DNA from 3 places in the Lelliottia sp. RD5 genome. Region 1 is predicted to be linked to each of the others. Evidence: predicted binding sites of a transcription regulator. Region 1 holds the regulator's gene; each other region holds the start of a gene.
The links. The regulator PurR, encoded in region 1, represses purine synthesis genes. The targets are predictions, from matches to a motif close to CANGCAAACGTTTGCNTG.

Region 2: pyrD (quinone-dependent dihydroorotate dehydrogenase) is a predicted target of PurR. The motif match lies at 3,328-3,345, and genes of this name have one in related genera.
Region 3: AC0LWE_RS19355 (NCS2 family permease) is a predicted target of PurR. The motif match lies at 1,491-1,508, and genes of this name have one in related genera.

Annotation. Positions count from the first base shown of each region.
Region 1 covers NZ_JBVYHQ010000001.1:792,299-798,674, reverse strand. Annotated here, with positions in the region: gene punC (purine nucleoside transporter PunC) at 38-1,237, opposite strand; gene punR (DNA-binding transcriptional activator PunR) at 1,350-2,261, shown strand; gene purR (HTH-type transcriptional repressor PurR) at 2,280-3,305, opposite strand; gene cydH (cytochrome bd-I oxidase subunit CydH) at 3,602-3,691, shown strand; gene AC0LWE_RS03960 (MFS transporter) at 3,855-5,021, shown strand; gene sodB (superoxide dismutase [Fe]) at 5,060-5,641, opposite strand; gene AC0LWE_RS03950 (C40 family peptidase) at 5,764-6,376, opposite strand, start outside.
Region 2 covers NZ_JBVYHQ010000001.1:1,172,425-1,178,800, forward strand. Annotated here, with positions in the region: gene rlmKL (bifunctional 23S rRNA (guanine(2069)-N(7))-methyltransferase RlmK/23S rRNA (guanine(2445)-N(2))-methyltransferase RlmL) at 1-230, opposite strand, end outside; gene AC0LWE_RS05950 (YcbX family protein) at 410-1,519, shown strand; gene zapC (cell division protein ZapC) at 1,516-2,058, opposite strand; gene pyrD (quinone-dependent dihydroorotate dehydrogenase) at 2,224-3,234, opposite strand; gene ssuE (NADPH-dependent FMN reductase) at 3,482-4,057, shown strand; gene AC0LWE_RS05970 (sulfonate ABC transporter substrate-binding protein) at 4,050-5,012, shown strand; gene ssuD (FMNH2-dependent alkanesulfonate monooxygenase) at 5,009-6,154, shown strand; gene ssuC (aliphatic sulfonate ABC transporter permease SsuC) at 6,165-6,376, shown strand, end outside.
Region 3 covers NZ_JBVYHQ010000007.1:203,663-210,038, reverse strand. Annotated here, with positions in the region: gene phoU (phosphate signaling complex protein PhoU) at 1-664, shown strand, start outside; gene yieH (6-phosphogluconate phosphatase) at 777-1,442, opposite strand; gene AC0LWE_RS19355 (NCS2 family permease) at 1,610-2,947, shown strand; gene AC0LWE_RS19350 (NADPH-dependent FMN reductase) at 3,033-3,599, opposite strand; gene AC0LWE_RS19345 (4'-phosphopantetheinyl transferase family protein) at 3,635-4,381, opposite strand; gene yidZ (HTH-type transcriptional regulator YidZ) at 4,524-5,486, opposite strand; gene AC0LWE_RS19335 (MFS transporter) at 5,455-6,376, opposite strand, start outside.

The DNA of each region.
Region 1 (6,376 bases):
GCCTAAGTACTTGTAAATCACAAAATTACGTCCACGACTATGCTTGTGACGATTCTACCGCCGTTCCATCTTGTATATTTTCAGTGGCTGAAACTTGCATGCGATAACCGAGTGCGGCGAGCGCGACCGTCACCAGCATCACGCTGGTGGTCGTCATCAATGGCGTTGCGATCAATGCCGAGACAATGAGGCTTGAGAGGAAACACAGACCCAATTGCAGCGTGTTTTGTAATGCCGCAGCACGACCCGTTGCATGAGGAAACGGACGCAACGCCTGGGCAACCACGATCGGATAAATAGCGCCGTTAGCCACGGCCATCACGCAGAACGGGATTAGGATTTCAGCCAGGCCGACGTTTGGAATAAACCCGACAGCCCAGGTGCCGATAACGCTCAGCGCGTACAGCACCAACAGCCAGGGCAGCATCTGTTGACCCTGCCATTTTTGCAGCGCTGCGCGACAGCCATAGCCGCCGACAAGGAACGCGATGGTCTGCGGTACGTAGCTCAGGCCAATCACTGCAGGAGTGTAACCCATGTCGTGCAGAATAAACGGTGAGCCAGTGAGCCAGGCAAAAAAGCTCGCGGAACAGGCCGCGTAAATCAGCACATTTCCACGATAAGCGCGGGAACGCAGCAGTGACATAAAGGTGACACGTACCGCATTGTTCTCGACAGGTTTGGCTTGAGCGGGCTTAAGCGCAAACGCGGGCAACATCAGAACCAGGGTGATGATAAACAGCGTGGCAAAGATCGCCTGCCAGTCAAAATGCACCAGAATCCAGCTCCCGAGCAGCGGCGCCAGCGCCGGTGAAAGCCCCACGAGCGGCATGATGGTCGCAAAAATACGGTTAACGCGGGATGCGGGATAGTAGTCGGTGACCAGCGCCTGCCAGGTCACTGCGGCAGCACACACGCCAAACGCCTGCACAAAGCGCAGTACCAGCAGCCAGGTTGCATCACGCACCCACAGCATGCCCAGACATCCCAGCGCAAAGATGGTTAAGCCGAGAAGAAGAATAGGTTTGCGGCCATAACGGTCAGAGAGCGGTCCCCACAGCAGCTGTGCGAAGGCAAAACCGGCCAGGAACAAGCTGAGGCTGGCGCTGATTGCGGCAGCCGGTGTCTGCAAGTCTTGCTGCATCGCGGCAAACGCCGGCAAATACATGTCGGTGGCTAAAAAGCCCAGCACGCTCAAACCGCCGAGCCAGACTAAGAATCCGTTGTTGGGTTGCATTGTCATTTCCTAATGAAGGCAGGTGTACTTTGGCGCAGAGTGTAGGGAGTGCAATCTGGCTTGTGAAACGCTAATATTTGGCGGTTGCGTTCAAAAATTTTGCAGGCAAAAAATGTGGTCTGAATATTCATTAGAAGTTGTGGATGCTGTCGCCCGAAATGGTAGCTTTAGCGGAGCCGCGCAAGAACTGCATCGCGTACCATCTGCCGTCAGCTATACGGTACGGCAGATGGAGGAGTGGCTGGCAGTACCCCTGTTCGAACGCCGTCATCGGGATGTCGTTCTGACCCCGGCTGGCGTGTGGTTTTTGAAAGAAGGCCGATCTGTTATCAAAAAAATGATGATCACGCGTGAACAGTGCCAGCAGATTGCCAATGGCTGGCGCGGTCATCTTTCGATTGCGGTGGATAACATCGTTAAACCTCAACGGACGCGGCAGATGGTAGTCGATTTCTATCGCCATTTCTCGGATGTGGAACTTCGCGTGTCCCAGGAAGTGTTTAATGGCGTATGGGATGCGTTATCCGACGGTAGGGTGGAGATGGCGATCGGCGCGACACAGGCCATTCCCGTCGGGGGCCGCTATGCCTTTCGGGATATGGGAACATTGAGCTGGCGCTGCGTGGTGGCAAGCGATCATCCTTTGGCCACGATGGAAGGCCCGCTGAGTGACGACGTGTTGCGCAACTGGCCGTCGCTGGTGATGGAGGACACGTCACGATCGCTGCCAAAGCGCATCACCTGGCTGCTTGATAACCAGCGGCGGGTCGTCGCGCCAGACTGGGAATCGTCGGCAACCTGTTTGTCGGCTGGATTGTGTGTGGGGATGGTGCCTGTGCATTTCGCGCGTCCACGGATTGATCGCGGAGAATGGGTGGCGCTCGAGCTTGAAAATCCGTTTCCGGTTGCGGCCTGTTGCCTGACATGGCAGCAAAACGATATGTCGCCTGCGCTGGCCTGGCTGCTGGACTATTTAGGTGATAGTGAAACGCTGAACAGAGAGTGGCTACGGGAGCCGGAATAACCGGCCCCGTAGAAACGATTAACGACGGTAATCGCGGAACGGTCCGTCAGCGACGGAGCGACGTTCAATCAGACGCGGATGGACTTCAATTGACTGAGACTCTTCACGCTTGCTGACGATACGATCCATCAGCATGTTGAACGCCGTTTCACCCAGGGAGTCTTTCGGCTGATGAATCGTCGTCAGCGCGGGAGTAAAGTAGCGAGCGTTGCGCACGTTATCATACCCGATCACGGAAATATCCTGCGGGACGCGTAAACCCAGCTCATCGGCTGCGCAAAGCGCACCCATCGCCATAATATCACCGCCGCAGAACACGGCTGTCGGACGATGTGAGTGCGAAACAATCTGCTGCATCGCGCGGTAGCCCGATTCTGGCTCAAAGTCGCCCTGTACAATCCAGTTTTCCGGGACGGTAATCAGCGCTTCTTCCATGGCTTTCATAAAGCCTGCCAGACGGCCAGCACCGGTGTTGCGCTCAAGCGGGCCGGGGATGACACCAATCTCGCGATGACCACGTTCGATCAGGTAACGGCCAGCCATGTAACCGCCTTCGAAGGCGTTATCGTTAACGGAATCGGTAAAGTCAGCGCGCGTGTCACCCCAATCCATTACCACCATTGGGATATGACGATACTCTTCGAGCATCGACAGCACGGATTCTGGATATTCGGAACACATGACCAACAGGCCATCGACGCGCTTTTGCGCCATCATCGACAGGTAAGCGCGCTGTTTTTCCTGACTGTTCCAGGCATTTCCCAGAATCAGGGTATAGCCTTTCTGGAAGCAGTTTTTCTCAACCGCTTCGATAATTTCGGCGAAATAGGCCGCTTCACTGCTGGTCGCCAGCAGACCAATTGACTTGGTGTGATTCACTTTCAAGCTGCGAGCAACAGCGCTCGGTGAGTAGTGCAATTCTTTGATTGCAGCCCAAACGGCGTTGCGCGTCTCTTCCGCCACGAAACGGGTTTTGTTAATTACATGTGATACGGTTGTAGTGGAAACGTTTGCGCGTTTCGCTACATCTTTAATTGTTGCCATTAGCTGTCACTCCAGACCATATCCTAAGCTCCTGATAAATTGAGAGGTAAACGTTTGCCTTCTCTCACCCTAATCTCGCAAATTGAATTGCGATACGCCGGGAAAACGACACAGGACGTCAGGAGGGGGTCAGTGGCCGGTACGCTTATAAATTTAGCGTGGAATTTTGTCTTATCTTGATGAAAAGGGGAAGCGCAAAAACGGTTATCAGCCTAAATCCAGGAAGATTTTTGAGGTAAACTGTGTAAAAATGAGCAAGCTCACTTTTCATGTGGGGATTAAAAGGAGAAAAATTGATGAATACCGATCTTAAGTTTTCGTTAACGACCACGATTATCGTGCTGGGTTTGATTGTTGCGGCAAGTTTTACAGCTATTCTGCACTGATTCAGGCGGGGGAGAGCCTTCTCCCTCGTTTTCTTCCTTTCATTGTTACTCTCCCGACAATAATCTTTTGCCAATTTGTTAACTTCTCATTTTTTGTGATTGCTGTCATGCTTTCGGCATGTTTTTCTGTGTCGCATAAAGGCACGGTATCCGGAGTTAATGAATGAAAATCAATTTTCCACTGCTGGCCCTTGCAATTGGCGCATTTGGGATCGGCACCACCGAGTTTTCCCCAATGGGGCTTTTACCGGTCATCGCTAAAGGGGTTGACGTTTCTATTCCTGCGGCGGGCATGCTGATCAGTGCTTATGCCATTGGCGTGATGATCGGCGCACCCCTGATGACGTTACTGCTTTCCCATCGCGCGCGTCGTAATGCGCTTATTTTTCTGATGGCCATCTTCACCCTGGGTAATGTGCTTTCGGCGCTCTCTCCGGACTACACCACCCTCCTGTTGTCGCGCATTCTGACCAGCCTCAATCACGGCGCATTCTTTGGCCTGGGGTCGGTAGTGGCCGCAAGCGTGGTACCCAAGCACAAACAGGCGAGCGCGGTCGCCACGATGTTTATGGGGCTAACGATTGCGAATATTGGCGGCGTGCCGGCGGCCACCTGGCTGGGTGAAGTCATCGGCTGGCGTATGTCTTTCCTTGCGACAGCGATGCTGGGTGTCGTGGCGATGATCGCGCTGTTCTTCTCATTGCCGAAAGGCGGAGCGGGCGAGCGTCCGGATGTGCGCAAAGAGCTGTCGGTTCTGCTCCGTCCGCAGGTGCTGTCTGCGCTGTTGACGACGGTACTGGGCGCTGGAGCGATGTTTACGCTCTATACCTATATTTCGCCCGTGCTGCACGACATTACGCATGCCACACCGTTCTTTGTAACGGCAATGCTGGTGTTGATTGGTGTGGGATTCACCCTCGGCAACTACCTGGGCGGCAAACTGGCGGACCGTTCAGTGAGCGGTACATTGAAAGGATTCTTGACGTTGCTCATCGTCATCATGGTCGCCATTCCTTGGCTGGCTCGTAACGAGTTCGGCGCTGCTATCGCCATGGTGGTATGGGGTGCTGCGACGTTTGCGGTGGTACCGCCGTTGCAGATGCGTGTCATGCGAGTGGCGCACGAAGCACCTGGGCTTTCATCTTCCGTGAATATCGGGGCGTTTAACCTGGGCAATGCGCTGGGTGCAGCGGCAGGGGGCGCGGTGATTTCCGCTGGGCTGGGATACAGTTTTGTTCCGGTTATGGGGGCGATTATTGCGGGGTTGGGTCTGCTGTTGGTGCTTTTGTCCGGGCGCCAACAACCGCAACCCGCTTGCGCAGCCGAGTGATAAAAACGCAGAAGGGTTAGCCCTTCTGCGAGTCGTTTTTACGCGGCGAAGTTCTTCGCAACAAATTCCCAGTTAACCAGCGCCCAGAAATGCTCCAGGTAGTTTGGGCGAGCGTTGCGGTAATCGATATAGTAAGCGTGTTCCCACACATCGACGGTCATTAGCGGTGTGGCAGCTGTAGTCAACGGCGTTCCCGCGTTGGACGTCGACACGATCGCCAGTTTGCCATCCGCCTCTTTCACCAGCCAGGTCCAGCCTGCGCCAAAGTTTTTAACCGCCGCATCCGTAAACTTCGCTTTAAATTCTGCAAAGCTGCCGAAAGCCTTGTTGACGGCAGTTGCCAGTTCGCCAGTGGGTTCTCCGCCTGCGTTAGGTGCCAGACAGTTCCAGTAGAAAGTATGATTCCAGACCTGTGCGGCGTTATTGAATACACCGCCCTCTGAGCTGCGTACGATCTCTTCCAGGGTTTTCCCTTCAAAGGCCGTATCTTTGATCAGATTGTTCAGGTTGGTGACATAGGTTTGATGATGTTTGCCGTAATGGTACTCCAGGGTTTCCACGGAAATATGGGGGACCAGGGCGTCTTTTGCATACGGTAATGCAGGTAATTCGAACGACATTGCTTCTCTCCTTATTATTTTATATACACCCAATAACCACACTGAATGCAAGGATAGAGTAGCAAATTGAAAGAGTCGGCAAAAGAGGAACTTACCCTGCCGACAGCGCGGCAGGGCAGGGATTAACGGATGGTTTTCGGGGTCATTACGCGGCGAGCGCCAACGTAGTGGCGGACCCAATAATCTTCGCTCAAGGAGGTTATCTGAATATCCTGGCCGCTACGTGGGGACTGAATGAATTTTCCATTGCCCACATAAACACCCACGTGGTCGGCGGTGCCGCGACCCTGCGTGCGGAAGAACACCAGATCGCCGCTTTCCAGCTCACCACGATTGACGGATGCCGCGTCACGCAGATGGTACATTTCGTTAGCGGTACGCGGGATACGGAATTTCACTAAATCTTTGTAGGCGTAATACACCAGACCGCTGCAATCAAAACCGGTACGCGGCGAGGTGCCTCCCCAGCGATAAGGCTTGCCAATTTGGCCCATCAGTTTATTCATGGCCGTTTTTTGTGCCTTCTGCACGCGGACTTTATGCACTTCTGAGAGTTTCGCCGTTTTCCCCACTTTCAGACAATTTGATTTATGCCCTTTACGCACGGTGCATTTTTCAGTGACGAGAGTCGAGGCGGTACGAGAAGTTTTGCGGGATTTCTTAGCGGCAGGTTTGCTGGTCTTGCTGGAAACGGTTTGCTGCTTGTGAGTCGCTGTCTTTTTCTTTTCGTTTTTA
Region 2 (6,376 bases), 380 kb from region 1:
TGCACGCCGAGATACAGGTCAAGGTCGCTGTAGACTTTGCACGCACCCAAAGGCAGCATGATGCGCGACGCCAGACGGCTCCACATCAGGCTCTGGTAAATAAGCCGCGTGTCGCCCTCAAAATGGACACCACCCTGAACGACCTGGCACTCACGCGCGCCAAGGCTTTCCAGTTCAGTTTTCAACAGCTCTTCCAGCCCACGGGCCGTACTGGCAAACAGAGAATTCATATCGTCACTTATTACTCATAGAAAATTGTTGCGCATTATACACAGAATCATTCGATTTGCCTCGCGCCAGCACGCTGATGAAGCCAACAAAACGGCGCGCCAGTGAATAAAGTGTATATAGATAATCCGGGTGATATGTCATAAAGTTGAAGGCTTATTTTTATTGAGGGGAGTGTGCAGTGGCGACGTTATCCAGGCTTTTTATCCATCCAGTCAAATCAATGCGCGGAATTGGCCTGACGCATGCACTCGCAGACGTCAGCGGTTTTGCTTTCGATCGCATTTTTATGGTCACTGAGCCTGACGGAACGTTCATCACTGCGCGTCAGTTTCCGCAATTGGTGCGGTTTATTCCCGCGCCGCTGCATGACGGTTTACATCTCACGGCACCGGACGGTTCCAGCGTCATTGCGCGCTTCAATGATTTCTCGCCCGTTGATGAACCGACGGAAGTCTGGCGCAATCATTTTACAGCGCGTATTGCCCCCGAAGAGATCAACCGTTGGCTAAGCGGCTTTTTCTCTCGCCCGGTACAGTTGCGCTGGGTAGGGCCCGAATTGACGCGTCGCGTTCAGCACTTTGAATCTGTTCCGCTTTCCTTTGCCGACGGTTTCCCTTTCCTGCTCACCAACGAAGCCTCACTGCGGGATTTACAGAATCGTTGTTCCGCGAGCGTACAAATGGAGCAGTTTCGCCCCAATTTGGTTGTGACTGGCGCACAAGCATGGGAAGAAGATACCTGGAAAGTGATTCGCATTGGCAGCGTGATCTTCGATGTCGTGAAACCCTGTAGCCGCTGCATTTTCACCACGATCAGCCCTGAGAAAGGTCAAAAGCACCCTTCCGGCGAACCGCTTAAAACGTTGCAATCTTTCCGAACCGCGCAGGATAACGGCGATGTCGATTTTGGTCAGAACCTGATCCCTCGCTCCAGCGGTGTGATTCGCGTAGGCGATGAAGTCGAAATCCTGTCCACCGGAGCAGGGCGAATCTACGGCGCAGGCGCGGAAGAAGAAACGGCAGAAGTGGAAGTGCAACCCGCAACTGCGGTGACCCTTCAGTGGCAAGGGCAAACGCTCAAGGGGAACAATCAACAAGTCTTGCTTGAGCAACTGGAGCAAGCCGGAATTCGCGTTCCTTATTCGTGTCGCGCGGGGATTTGCGGTTGCTGTCGTATCAAACTGATAGACGGCGAAGTGACAGCATTGAAAAAATCAGCGGTAGGCGAAGATGGGACCATCCTTTGCTGCAGCTGCGTTCCTAAAACATCGCTACAGCTTGAGCTTTAAACGGCCTGTTCCAGGCTAAATGAATCCACACGGAGCTGAGGTTTGAGTCTGTCATTCATGACTTTGATCGCATCACCCAGTTGCATCGTACGCCCGGCAATGATCACGCCGGGTTGTGCCAGCAAGCAAAGTGCTGCATTTTCGCCAGGCTCAACCACCAGCAAACTCACCTCTTCTGATGTATCGCTGAGATGCACGCAAGCTGCATCACCCGTGCCCGGCATCCACGCCTGGCCATGAGCGAGAAAGTGCCAGCTTTTCGGCATCTGAGGCTTGAGGAAACGAATAGCCACCAGCGCGTTCAAAATCAACTCAGCACGCTGTTCTTTGGTTAGCACGAAGTCGCGGCACTTCTCTTCAAACGAGAAATAAAGGGCTGCATCATCAACGCAAAAGCCCGATGGGGCAAAGGCATCAGGTGTGAGCATACGGCGGGCATAACGAGAACGAAATAACATGCCATTGGCTAAATCGAGCATCATTCGATCGTGCTCTTCACAAAAATACCAGCGCCAGTTATCGTCAGGTTTAATTCGCATTTTCCTCTCCCGTCCCTCACATCCTGTTCTTAAAATGTCCTGATTGTCGCTTCGTTTATAACATCAATAAATAAAAGACCATAATGTCTAAATAAGCAACAATGACGGAATATAAAACAACCAGGGCCGGAAATAAAGCCCTGGTTGTCTTATAGAGAGAAAAGTTTAGATATGATTAACGATTTCTTTAATCAATTGAGGGCCTTTAAAAATAAAACCAGAATAAATTTGTACCAGCGTCGCACCCGCAGCCATCTTCTCACGCGCAGCGATGACCGAGTCGATTCCACCCACGCCAATGATCGGTAAACGCCCTTTTAATTCTGCAGACAACGCGCGAATAATTTCTGTGCTTTTTAATTGCACCGGACGACCACTTAACCCACCCATTTCATCCGAATTTTTCATTCCGATGACCAATGATCGATCGAGGGTCGTATTGGTCGCAATAACACCATCAATATTATGGCGAACCAAACTATCGGCAACCTGGATCAATTCTTCCACGGAAAGATCCGGGGCGATCTTAACCGCGACCGGAACATATTTATGGTGAATTGCCTGCAGTTCATTTTGTTTATTTTTAATGGCTGATAACAGATCGTCCAGCGCTTCACCATATTGCAGCGTACGTAAACCAGGGGTATTTGGCGACGAGATATTAACCGCAATATAACCCGCATAAGCATAGACTTTTTCCATACAAATCAGATAGTCATCTTTACCCTGCTCAACCGGCGTATCTTTATTTTTGCCAATATTAATACCCAGCACGCCGTCAAAATGCGCTTTTTTTACGTTCTCGATCAGATGATCGACACCGTGATTATTAAAGCCCATTCGATTGATCAACCCTTCGGCTTCAACCAGACGGAACAGTCGCGGCTTATCGTTACCCGCTTGTGGACGTGGCGTGACCGTGCCGACTTCAATGGAACCAAATCCCATCGCGCCCAGCGCATCAATACACTCGCCGTTCTTGTCCAGGCCAGCAGCCAGGCCCAGGGGATTCTTAAACGTCAGTCCCATACATTGAACAGGTTTTTCCTGCACTTTCTGGCGCACCAGCGCTTCGAGAGGTGTTCCTGTAATGCGACGTAACTGCTGGAATGTCAATTCATGAGCGCGCTCGGGATCGAGCTGGAAAAGGGCTTTACGAACGAAGGGGTAATACATGAACTCTCCTGGATTCCGGTGTGCAAACCGGACACGGATTATCAGCGATCGCAGCGCGAAAGGGAATTGACCTGAGGCAAAAAAACGGCTTTCTGCGCAATCGTTTTCCTTTCTGGCGGTTTCTTATGCATTTTCCGGATTTTTAATTCCAGATAAATCATTTAGTGGAATAACCCCGCAATGTCACACTCCTGAAAATTGTTATCAATGTTAGATAAAAGCAAACAAATGGTTATAAGGAGCAAACATGCGCGTCATCACGTTGGCTGGAAGTCCGCGTTTTCCTTCACGTTCCAGTGCCCTGCTGGAATATGCCCGCGAACAGCTGAATTCGCGGGATGTCGAAGTGTGTCACTGGAATCTGCATAACTTTGAGCCTGAAGATCTGTTGTATGCCCGGTTTGAAAGTCCGGCGCTTCAGGCGCTGATTGAACAACTTAAAGGGGCTGATGGCCTGATTGTGGCGACGCCGATTTACAAAGCCTCATTTTCTGGCGCGCTAAAAACGCTTCTCGATCTGCTGCCTGAACGCGCGCTGGAGGGAAAAGTCGTCCTTCCGCTGGCGACCGGTGGCACCGTCGCCCATATGCTGGCCGTTGATTATGCCCTCAAGCCCGTTCTCAATGCGCTGAAAGCCCAGGAGATCCTGCACGGCGTGTTCGCCGATGATTCTCAGGTTGTGGATTATCAGCATAAACCGCAGTTCACCCCCAACTTGCATTCGCGTCTTGATAGCGCACTCGAAACGTTTTGGCAGGCATTGCATCGCCGCGATGCTCAAGCCCCTACCTTTGGCCGTCTGAAAGGAGTCGCCCATGTTTAAACACCTCTTTCGTCTCGGGCTAACGGGTTTGCTGGCCGTCTCCGCGCTGGCTCATGCGGCGAATGCTGCGCCGGAAAGTTTACGTATCGGCTACCAGAAAGGCAGCATCAGCATGGTGCTGGCAAAAAGCCATCAGCTGCTGGAAAAACGTTATCCGCAGACGACGTTTTCGTGGATTGAATTCCCGGCTGGCCCACAAATGCTCGAAGCACTCAATGTGGGCAGTATAGATGTAGGCAGTACGGGAGATATTCCGCCGATATTCGCCCAGGCCGCAGGCGCTGATCTGGTTTACGTGGGCGTAGAGCCGGCTAAGCCTAAGGCCGAAGTTATCCTGGTGCCTGAAAACAGTCCGATTAAAACCGTCGCGGATCTCAAAGGCCATAAAGTTGCGTTCCAGAAAGGGTCCAGTTCGCACAACCTGCTGCTTCGCGCGCTGCAACAAGCGGGCCTGACGTTCAAAGATATTCAGCCGATCTACTTAAGCCCGGCCGATGCGCGCGCCGCTTTCCAGCAAAATAACGTGGACGCGTGGGCCATCTGGGATCCGTACTATTCTGCGGCTCTGCTTCAGGGTGGCGTTCGCGTTCTAAAAGATGGCGAAACGCTTAAACAGACCGGTTCGTTCTATCTTGCCGCGCGTCCTTATGCCGAAAAGAACGGCGAATTTATACAAGGTGTGCTGAACACCTTCAGTGAGGCAGATGCGCTCACCCAAAGCCAACGTCAGGAGAGTATCGCCCTGCTGGCAAAAACCATGGGCCTGCCCGAACCGGTGATCGCAAGCTATCTGGATCACCGCCCAATAACCGTGATCAAGCCTGTTGACGCCCACACGGCAGTTTTGCAGCAACAAACTGCCGATCTGTTTTATGAAAACCGTCTGCTCCCGAAAAAGATCGATATTCGCGACCGTATCTGGCAACCCGCTGGCAAAGAAGGATCGAAATCATGAGTCTGAATCTGTTCTGGTTTTTACCGACCCACGGTGATGGGCATTATCTTGGTACTGAGGAAGGGGCGCGTCCGGTCGATTACGGCTACCTGCAACAAATCGCGCAAGCCGCAGACAGAATCGGATTCACCGGCGTACTGATTCCCACAGGCCGTTCCTGCGAAGATGCCTGGCTGGTGGCCGCGGCCATGATCCCGGTCACGCAGCGTCTGAAGTTTTTAGTCGCCCTGCGCCCAAGCGTGGTTTCCCCCACCGTTGCCGCACGCCAGGCCGCCACGCTTGACCGACTCTCAAACGGACGAGCGTTGTTTAATCTGGTGACCGGCAGCGACCCGACGGAACTCGCGGGAGACGGCGTCTTCCTAGACCACACCGAACGCTATGAGGCCTCGGCAGAATTCACCCACGTCTGGCGTCGTCTGCTTGAGGGCGAAACCGTCACCTATGAAGGCAAACACATTCACGTACGTGATGCGAAACTTTATTTCCCACCGGTTCAGCAGCCGCGTCCTCCTCTTTACTTTGGCGGATCGTCGGACGTTGCACAGGATCTGGCGGCAGAACAGGTCGATTTGTATCTCACCTGGGGCGAACCGCCTGAACAGGTGAAAGAGAAAATTGAACAGGTGCGCGCCAAAGCCGCCGCGCATGGCCGTCAGGTGCGTTTTGGGATCCGTCTACACGTCATTGTGCGGGAGACGAATCAGGAAGCGTGGCAGGCCGCCGATCGTCTGATTTCACATCTTGATGATGACACCATTGCCAAAGCGCAGGCCGCCCTGGCCAAAACCGATTCGGTGGGCCAGCACCGGATGGCCTCTCTTCATAACGGTAAACGCGAAAACCTGGAAATCAGTCCGAACCTGTGGGCGGGCGTTGGCCTGGTGCGGGGTGGCGCAGGAACGGCGTTAGTGGGTGATGGTCCAACGGTGGCGGCACGAATCAATGAATATGCCGATCTGGGGATCGACAGCTTTATTTTGTCCGGTTATCCGCACCTCGAAGAGGCGTATAACGTCGGCGAGCTGTTGTTCCCGCATCTGGATGTCGCCATCCCGGAAATCCCACAGCCGCGTCCGCTGCAGATTCAGGGCGAAGCGGTGGCGAATGAATTTATTCCCCGTAAAACGGCGCAGAGTTAACGAGGTCAGTATGGCGAATCCATCCCGAAAATGGCTCCTGCGTCTGGCGCCCTGGTTCCTGCCCGTCGGCATTGTGATTATCTGGCAAATTGCGTCGTCTGTGGGCTGGTTGTCGAGTCGTATTCTGCCCTCTCCCGAGGGCGTGGCGGAGGCGTTTTGGTCGCTCAGTGCCAGCGGTGAACTTTGGCAACATCTGGCGATCAGCTCCTGGCGTGCGGCGAT
Region 3 (6,376 bases), on a different contig from region 1:
TCGCACTCAGGTCATGACCATGGGTGGCATGGTGGAGCAGCAGCTTTCTGATGCGATTACCGCGATGCACAATCAGGACAGCGAGCTGGCGAAGCGCGTGGTCGAAGGCGACAAAAACGTCAATATGATGGAAGTCGCGATCGACGAAGCCTGCGTCCGCATTATTGCGAAACGTCAGCCGACGGCGAGCGACCTGCGTCTGGTGATGGCGATCATCAAAACCATCGCTGAACTTGAACGTATTGGCGATGTGGCCGATAAAATCTGCCGCACGGCGCTGGAGAAATTCTCTCACCAGCACCAGCCGCTGCTGGTCAGCCTGGAGTCGCTGGGCCGCCACACCGTGCAAATGCTGCATGACGTGCTGGATGCCTTTGCGCGTATGGATCTGGATGAAGCGGTGCGTATCTACCGTGAAGACAAGAAGGTCGACCAGGAATATGAAGGCATTGTGCGTCAGCTGATGACCTACATGATGGAAGATCCGCGCACCATTCCAAGCGTCCTGACCGCGCTGTTCTGCGCCCGCTCTATCGAGCGTATCGGCGATCGTTGTCAGAATATTTGCGAATACATCTTCTACTTCGTGAAGGGACAAGATTTCCGTCACGTTGGGGGCGATGAGCTGGACAAACTGCTGGCGGGTAGCGATCCGAAAGAGTGATGTTGACCTAGCCCTCTCCCACCGGGAGAGGGAAGGTTTCGCGACGTTCCCTCAATCACTGAGCGTTTCGCTTTTCTCCCTCTCCTGTGGAAGAAGAGGGGTGAGGGGAAACTTAGCGGGTAATCTTCCACCCGCGCGCTTTCCACAATTCCGGCAGCTGCGCTAAATCGGTAAAGGTCGTCACTTTCGGATGGTCAATCGGCTTGTTATGCGGATCGGCGCAGAAGTAAAACACCTCCATTCCCGCATCAATCCCCGACTGCGCGCCCGCGCTGGAATCGTCCACCAGAATACAGTTCTCCACGTTCACATTCATCGCTTTCGCCGCATGGAACATCAACGCAGGATCGGGCTTCCAGCGCTGGATATCGTAACCGCTGAACAGTTTTTCCGGGAAGTGATGCAACATCTTCAGTTTGCCGAGAGAGTGCTGCATTTTGGTGACCGGTCCGTTAGACACTACGCACATCGGTACCGCCATGGAATCCAGCAGCGCGTTTGCGCCCGCGATGACGTCCAGTTCCGAGTCGAAGAGGCGTGCGACCTCGGCGCGGTAAACAGGCTCTAAGTCCGCTTTCGCAAGACTGACGCCGTGCTCGGCGTTGATGATGTCAATAATCTCGTAAAGCTTCACGCCTTTAAAGCGCTTAAAAATCTCTTCGAGATCGAGCGTAATGCCAAATTCCTGGAACATGCTGACATACGCGCGGGAACAAATGACCTCACTGTCGACCAGCGTACCGTCGCAGTCGAAAAATACCGCTTCAATCTCAGACATGCTTTTCCCTTTTAACAAGTTTAACGTTTACGTACTGCAGAATCACGAGACGCAATCGTTGCCGTATAAGCAAAATCAATGAAAAAAAGTATCTCGTAACCGCCCTTATTGTCGCATTTTGGTATAGGATAGCGACGAATTTTCCCTCCTATGTTCGGAAATTGATGATGAGTCAACAACACACTACCCAGACGTCTGGTCAGGGTTTGCTTGAGCGCGTGTTCAAATTGCGCGAGCACGGCACGACGGCACGCACCGAAGTGATCGCTGGTTTCACCACCTTCCTGACGATGGTGTATATCGTTTTTGTTAACCCGCAAATTTTGGGCGTTGCTGGCATGGATACCAGCGCCGTCTTCGTCACCACCTGTCTGATTGCTGCTCTCGGCAGTATTCTGATGGGCGTGTTTGCTAACCTCCCGGTGGCGTTGGCGCCGGCGATGGGTCTTAACGCCTTCTTTGCCTTTGTTGTCGTGCAGGCGATGGGGCTGCCGTGGCAAGTGGGGATGGGCGCCATCTTCTGGGGTGCTGTCGGCCTGTTGCTGCTGACCATTTTCCGCGTGCGTTACTGGATGATTGCCAATATCCCGGTGAGCCTGCGCGTGGGGATCACCAGCGGGATCGGCCTGTTCATCGGCATGATGGGGCTGAAAAACGCGGGCGTTATCGTCGCGAACCCAGAAACCCTGGTGAGCATTGGTAATCTGACGTCTCACAGCGTTCTGCTGGGCGTGCTGGGCTTCTTTATCATCGCGATTCTGGCCTCCCGCAATATTCATGCGGCAGTGCTGGTGTCTATCGTGGTGACGACGCTGCTGGGCTGGATGATGGGCGACGTGCAGTATCACGGCATCGTCTCTGCGCCACCGAGCGTGTCTAGCGTGATTGGTCACGTTGATCTGGCGGGGTCGTTTAACCTGGGCCTGGCGGGCGTGATTTTCTCCTTCATGCTGGTCAACCTGTTCGACTCCTCCGGGACGCTAATCGGCGTGACCGACAAAGCCGGTCTGGCAGATGAGAACGGCAAATTCCCGCGCATGAAGCAGGCGCTGTTTGTTGATAGCGTGTCGTCTGTCGCGGGCTCATTTATCGGTACGTCGTCTGTTACCGCTTATATTGAGTCGTCGTCCGGCGTTTCCGTCGGTGGCCGTACCGGTCTGACGGCCGTTGTAGTTGGTCTTCTGTTCCTGCTGGTGATCTTCCTTTCGCCGCTGGCGGGGATGGTTCCACCGTATGCGGCCGCAGGCGCGCTGATTTATGTGGGCGTGCTGATGACGTCTAGCCTGTCGCGTGTGAAGTGGGAAGATTTAACCGAAGCGGTTCCGGCGTTTATCACTGCCGTGATGATGCCGTTTAGCTTCTCGATCACCGAAGGTATCGCGCTGGGCTTCATCTCTTACTGCGTGATGAAAATCGGTACCGGTCGTTTCCGCGAGCTCAGCCCATGCGTTGTTGTTGTGGCGTTGCTGTTTGTACTGAAGATTGTGTTTATCGATGCACACTAAGTTGCCAGTGGTGTCAGGTGGCGCTTTGCTTTCCTGACCTACGCTCTGATTTCCCTCTCCCGGTGGGAGAGGGTTCGCACTTCTCTTATGCTTTAACCCGCTGAATATAATCCCCAAACGCAGTCAGCTGACCGGTCAGATGATCCAGCGTGCTTTGATCGACCACTTCGCCCGTTTGCGTATCCACTTTATTCTGAATCACACCGCCCATAAATTCCGGCTTGTTCATCACCATCGCATCCAGGAACACCAGGATTTGGCGCAGGTGATACTGACAGCGTGCGCCGCCAATCGCGCCCATTGAGCTGGTCTGGATCAACACAGGTTTACCGGCAAGCGGCTGATTGGGTAAGCGTGACAGCCAGTCGATCGCATTCTTCAACCCACCTGGCACCGAGTAGTTATATTCCGGTGTGACAATCACTACGCCGTCCGCCTGGCGGATTTGCTCTGCAAGCGCTTCCACACTGTGCGGGAAACCTTCTTCCTGCTGAACATCGGCGTCATACAGCGGAATATCACCAATGGAGGGTAATGCCGACACGTCCATTCCCGCAGGGGCAAGTTTGGGTAGCGTGCGGGCAACCATCCCATTAAATGAGCCTTTACGCAGGCTTCCCAGTAACGTAACAACTTTCAACGTATCAGACATGATTACTCCTTTTCGCCATGATGGCCCAGGACGGGTCAATTGAGGGTTAACGCTTTTTCTGTCGGTAAGCTGATTAATCTTATCAGGCGGGCTGCGGGTTTGTTAGCGCGAGCCGGAACATCAGGCAGGCTACGCCACCCGTATCGACTGTCAAATTCCCAGATTCTCAGGCGCTCAATGGCAGGCGTCACGGCAATGGACCAGATCAAAACGTCTTCCGCGTCGCTAAGCGCTTCAACGCGTGCCGCTTTGGCGGAACGCAGGCGGCCTGAGCCCGGCAGGAGCTGCAACAAGCTCGCGTCATCGACCGCGCAACCGGAGAGTTTTTGGATGCTCTGACGGAGAGTAATCAGCTGCGCTTTGGCTTCGTTGGGATCGTTTTGATTGCGCACCCACAGCTTTTCATTGCTGGAGAGCGGGTAATCGTCGTGCGCGTGGGGACCGTGGAAGCTATGCGTGACGCGCTGAAGTTCCATATCCAGCCCACAATCTCCCTCCGTCGTCAGCGCTACACCCACGATATTCCCCGTATACGCCACCGAAAAACTCGGGAGTTCGGGATCCGCAAAAACGGGGCGGCCCTCAGGCTGCGTGAGCATTTCGGGGAGTTCGCTCGTGCCATAAAGCATAAACATCAGCTCGGCGAGTAGCGCACGGGAGGCCAGGAATCGCGTGCGTCGATGTTCCGGTAGCGTACGTGCCTGATTGTGGCAGGCCGAAGAGAGCCTGACGGAGGCAAGTCGTCCTTCTGTCAGTATCCCTCTTGCAAAATGCGTTGCCATTTTTCGCTCCATGATAATGGTCAGTGACAGGTTAAACGGTTACACCATTATCGCTTAACTTTGCATCTGTTTTAATCGGTAAATGGGGGTATGAGAAGCCAATGAACCGAACTTTACATTTGCAGGGGCAAAAAAGAGATCCTTAGCGCAGTGAATCGCAATACAACGCCTTGATTGTCTCTTTCAACCAGACAAGTTTGGGGTTGTGACTGTTCCGTTTATGCCAGATCAGCGTGAAAGGGACGGTGAGTTTTTCAGACAGCGCTTCGTCAATGGGGATTGGACGGCTGACCAGATTGCGCTGGTGGATCTGATTATAGTGATGGCAATAGTGCGGCGCGGTCGCAATGTAGTTGTGGTGAGGTTGCGCGGCCATAAACATCGACTGCTCAAAACCCGGCAGACTGAGAGCAATGTTGCGCTCGTGTCCCATCTCTCTGAGCACTTCGTCCAGCGCCCAGGTGTCGCTGCGTTCCCAGAAGATGCTGATGTGCGGATAACGCAGAAACGTCTCCAGATTCCACTCTTCCTGGAGCGCGGGGTGATCTTCGCGCAAATAGACGCAGGGACGGTCGCTAAACAGGATTTCGTAGTCGATAAACCACGGCATCAGTTTCAGGAGTTCGCGCGAGCGTGGGTGCGTTTCGCGTCCGGTAAAGCCAAGATCGACTTCCCCTCGCGTAATGGCATCCAGCGAATCGTAATCCCAGTGCCGCATACGCACGGTCGCCTGCGGATAGCGCTCATTCACCTGCTCCAGCAAAGTGTTAAAACGGATCAGCATCAGCGGCGTTTCCGCCGCCAGTTCGAATTTCAGTCCGCCCGGCGAGTCGTGATGGAATTTATCGAGGATCTGATTGCCAATCTGCATCCAGTCCGTGAGGTCTTGCTCAAGACTGACCGTCAGCGGTGTCGGGAGCAGTCCCAGCGGCGTTTTGACAAACAGCGGGTCGTCAAACCAGTCGCGCAGTTTCGCCAGCGATTTACTGACCGCCGACGGAGTGACGTTCATGCGCTTTGCCGCTTTGGTGACGCTGCGCTCCTGCAGCAACAGCTGCAGGCACAGTAACAGATTAAGATCGAGACTGCTGAGGGGCTTCTTCATAATGCGCCGCGGGCTGTATCGCCATAAGTAACAGGATACACAGCATGCTACAGCCAATCAGGATCCCGATCAGCATATTCAGGGCATTAAGGCCGATCACCGCAGCGAGCCATATCCACAGGGATGACCCGCACACCTGTGCTATACCCAGCGCGGAACTGGCGACGCCCGCCCGCAATGAGAACGGCCCTAACGCCTGGCTCATCGCCACGCCAAACCCCACGGAGAAACCGGCGCAAATCAGCGTAATGCCTCCCAGCATGATGGCATGTGAGCTTGCGGTCGCCAGAATCACGCCTGCGGCCAGGAACAACACCTGAGAAGTAAGCATCAGCGTACGCTGGCTGAAGACGTTGAGTGCAAAGGGTGTAGAAAACGACACCGCCATGCTGACCATCGCCGTCAGCGCCATCACCGTTGAATATTCGCCCCGATCAAACCCCATCGTTTCCATTAGCAATACCGGGGAAACGTTTACAAAGGTGAGAATGACGGCCACGCTCATCGTCGTGACTAACAGACGGCTGATGAAAAAGCGGTTGAGCAGCGTTTCGGCGGGTTGGATCGTTGCGGAATGCCCGGAATGATGCGAGCCGGGGTGCGTCTCTTTTAGCACGGTGATCGACAGAATAAAGACCAACGCGCCCATGGCGGCCATCGTCCAGAACAGGCTCTGCCACGGCAGCTTGAGCATAATCAGATAGCCGACAACAGGTGCAAGCACTGGAATAATACAGGTGATGCCGTTCAGCATGGAAAGCACTTTGGCGCGACGCTGAGCGCTGAGGGTATCGCGTAAAATCGCAAATGCCACCACGTAGCAACCGCCCGCGCCGATGCCCTGGATAAACCGGCCAGAGAGGAACAGCGTGCTGTCCTGCGCCATTGAG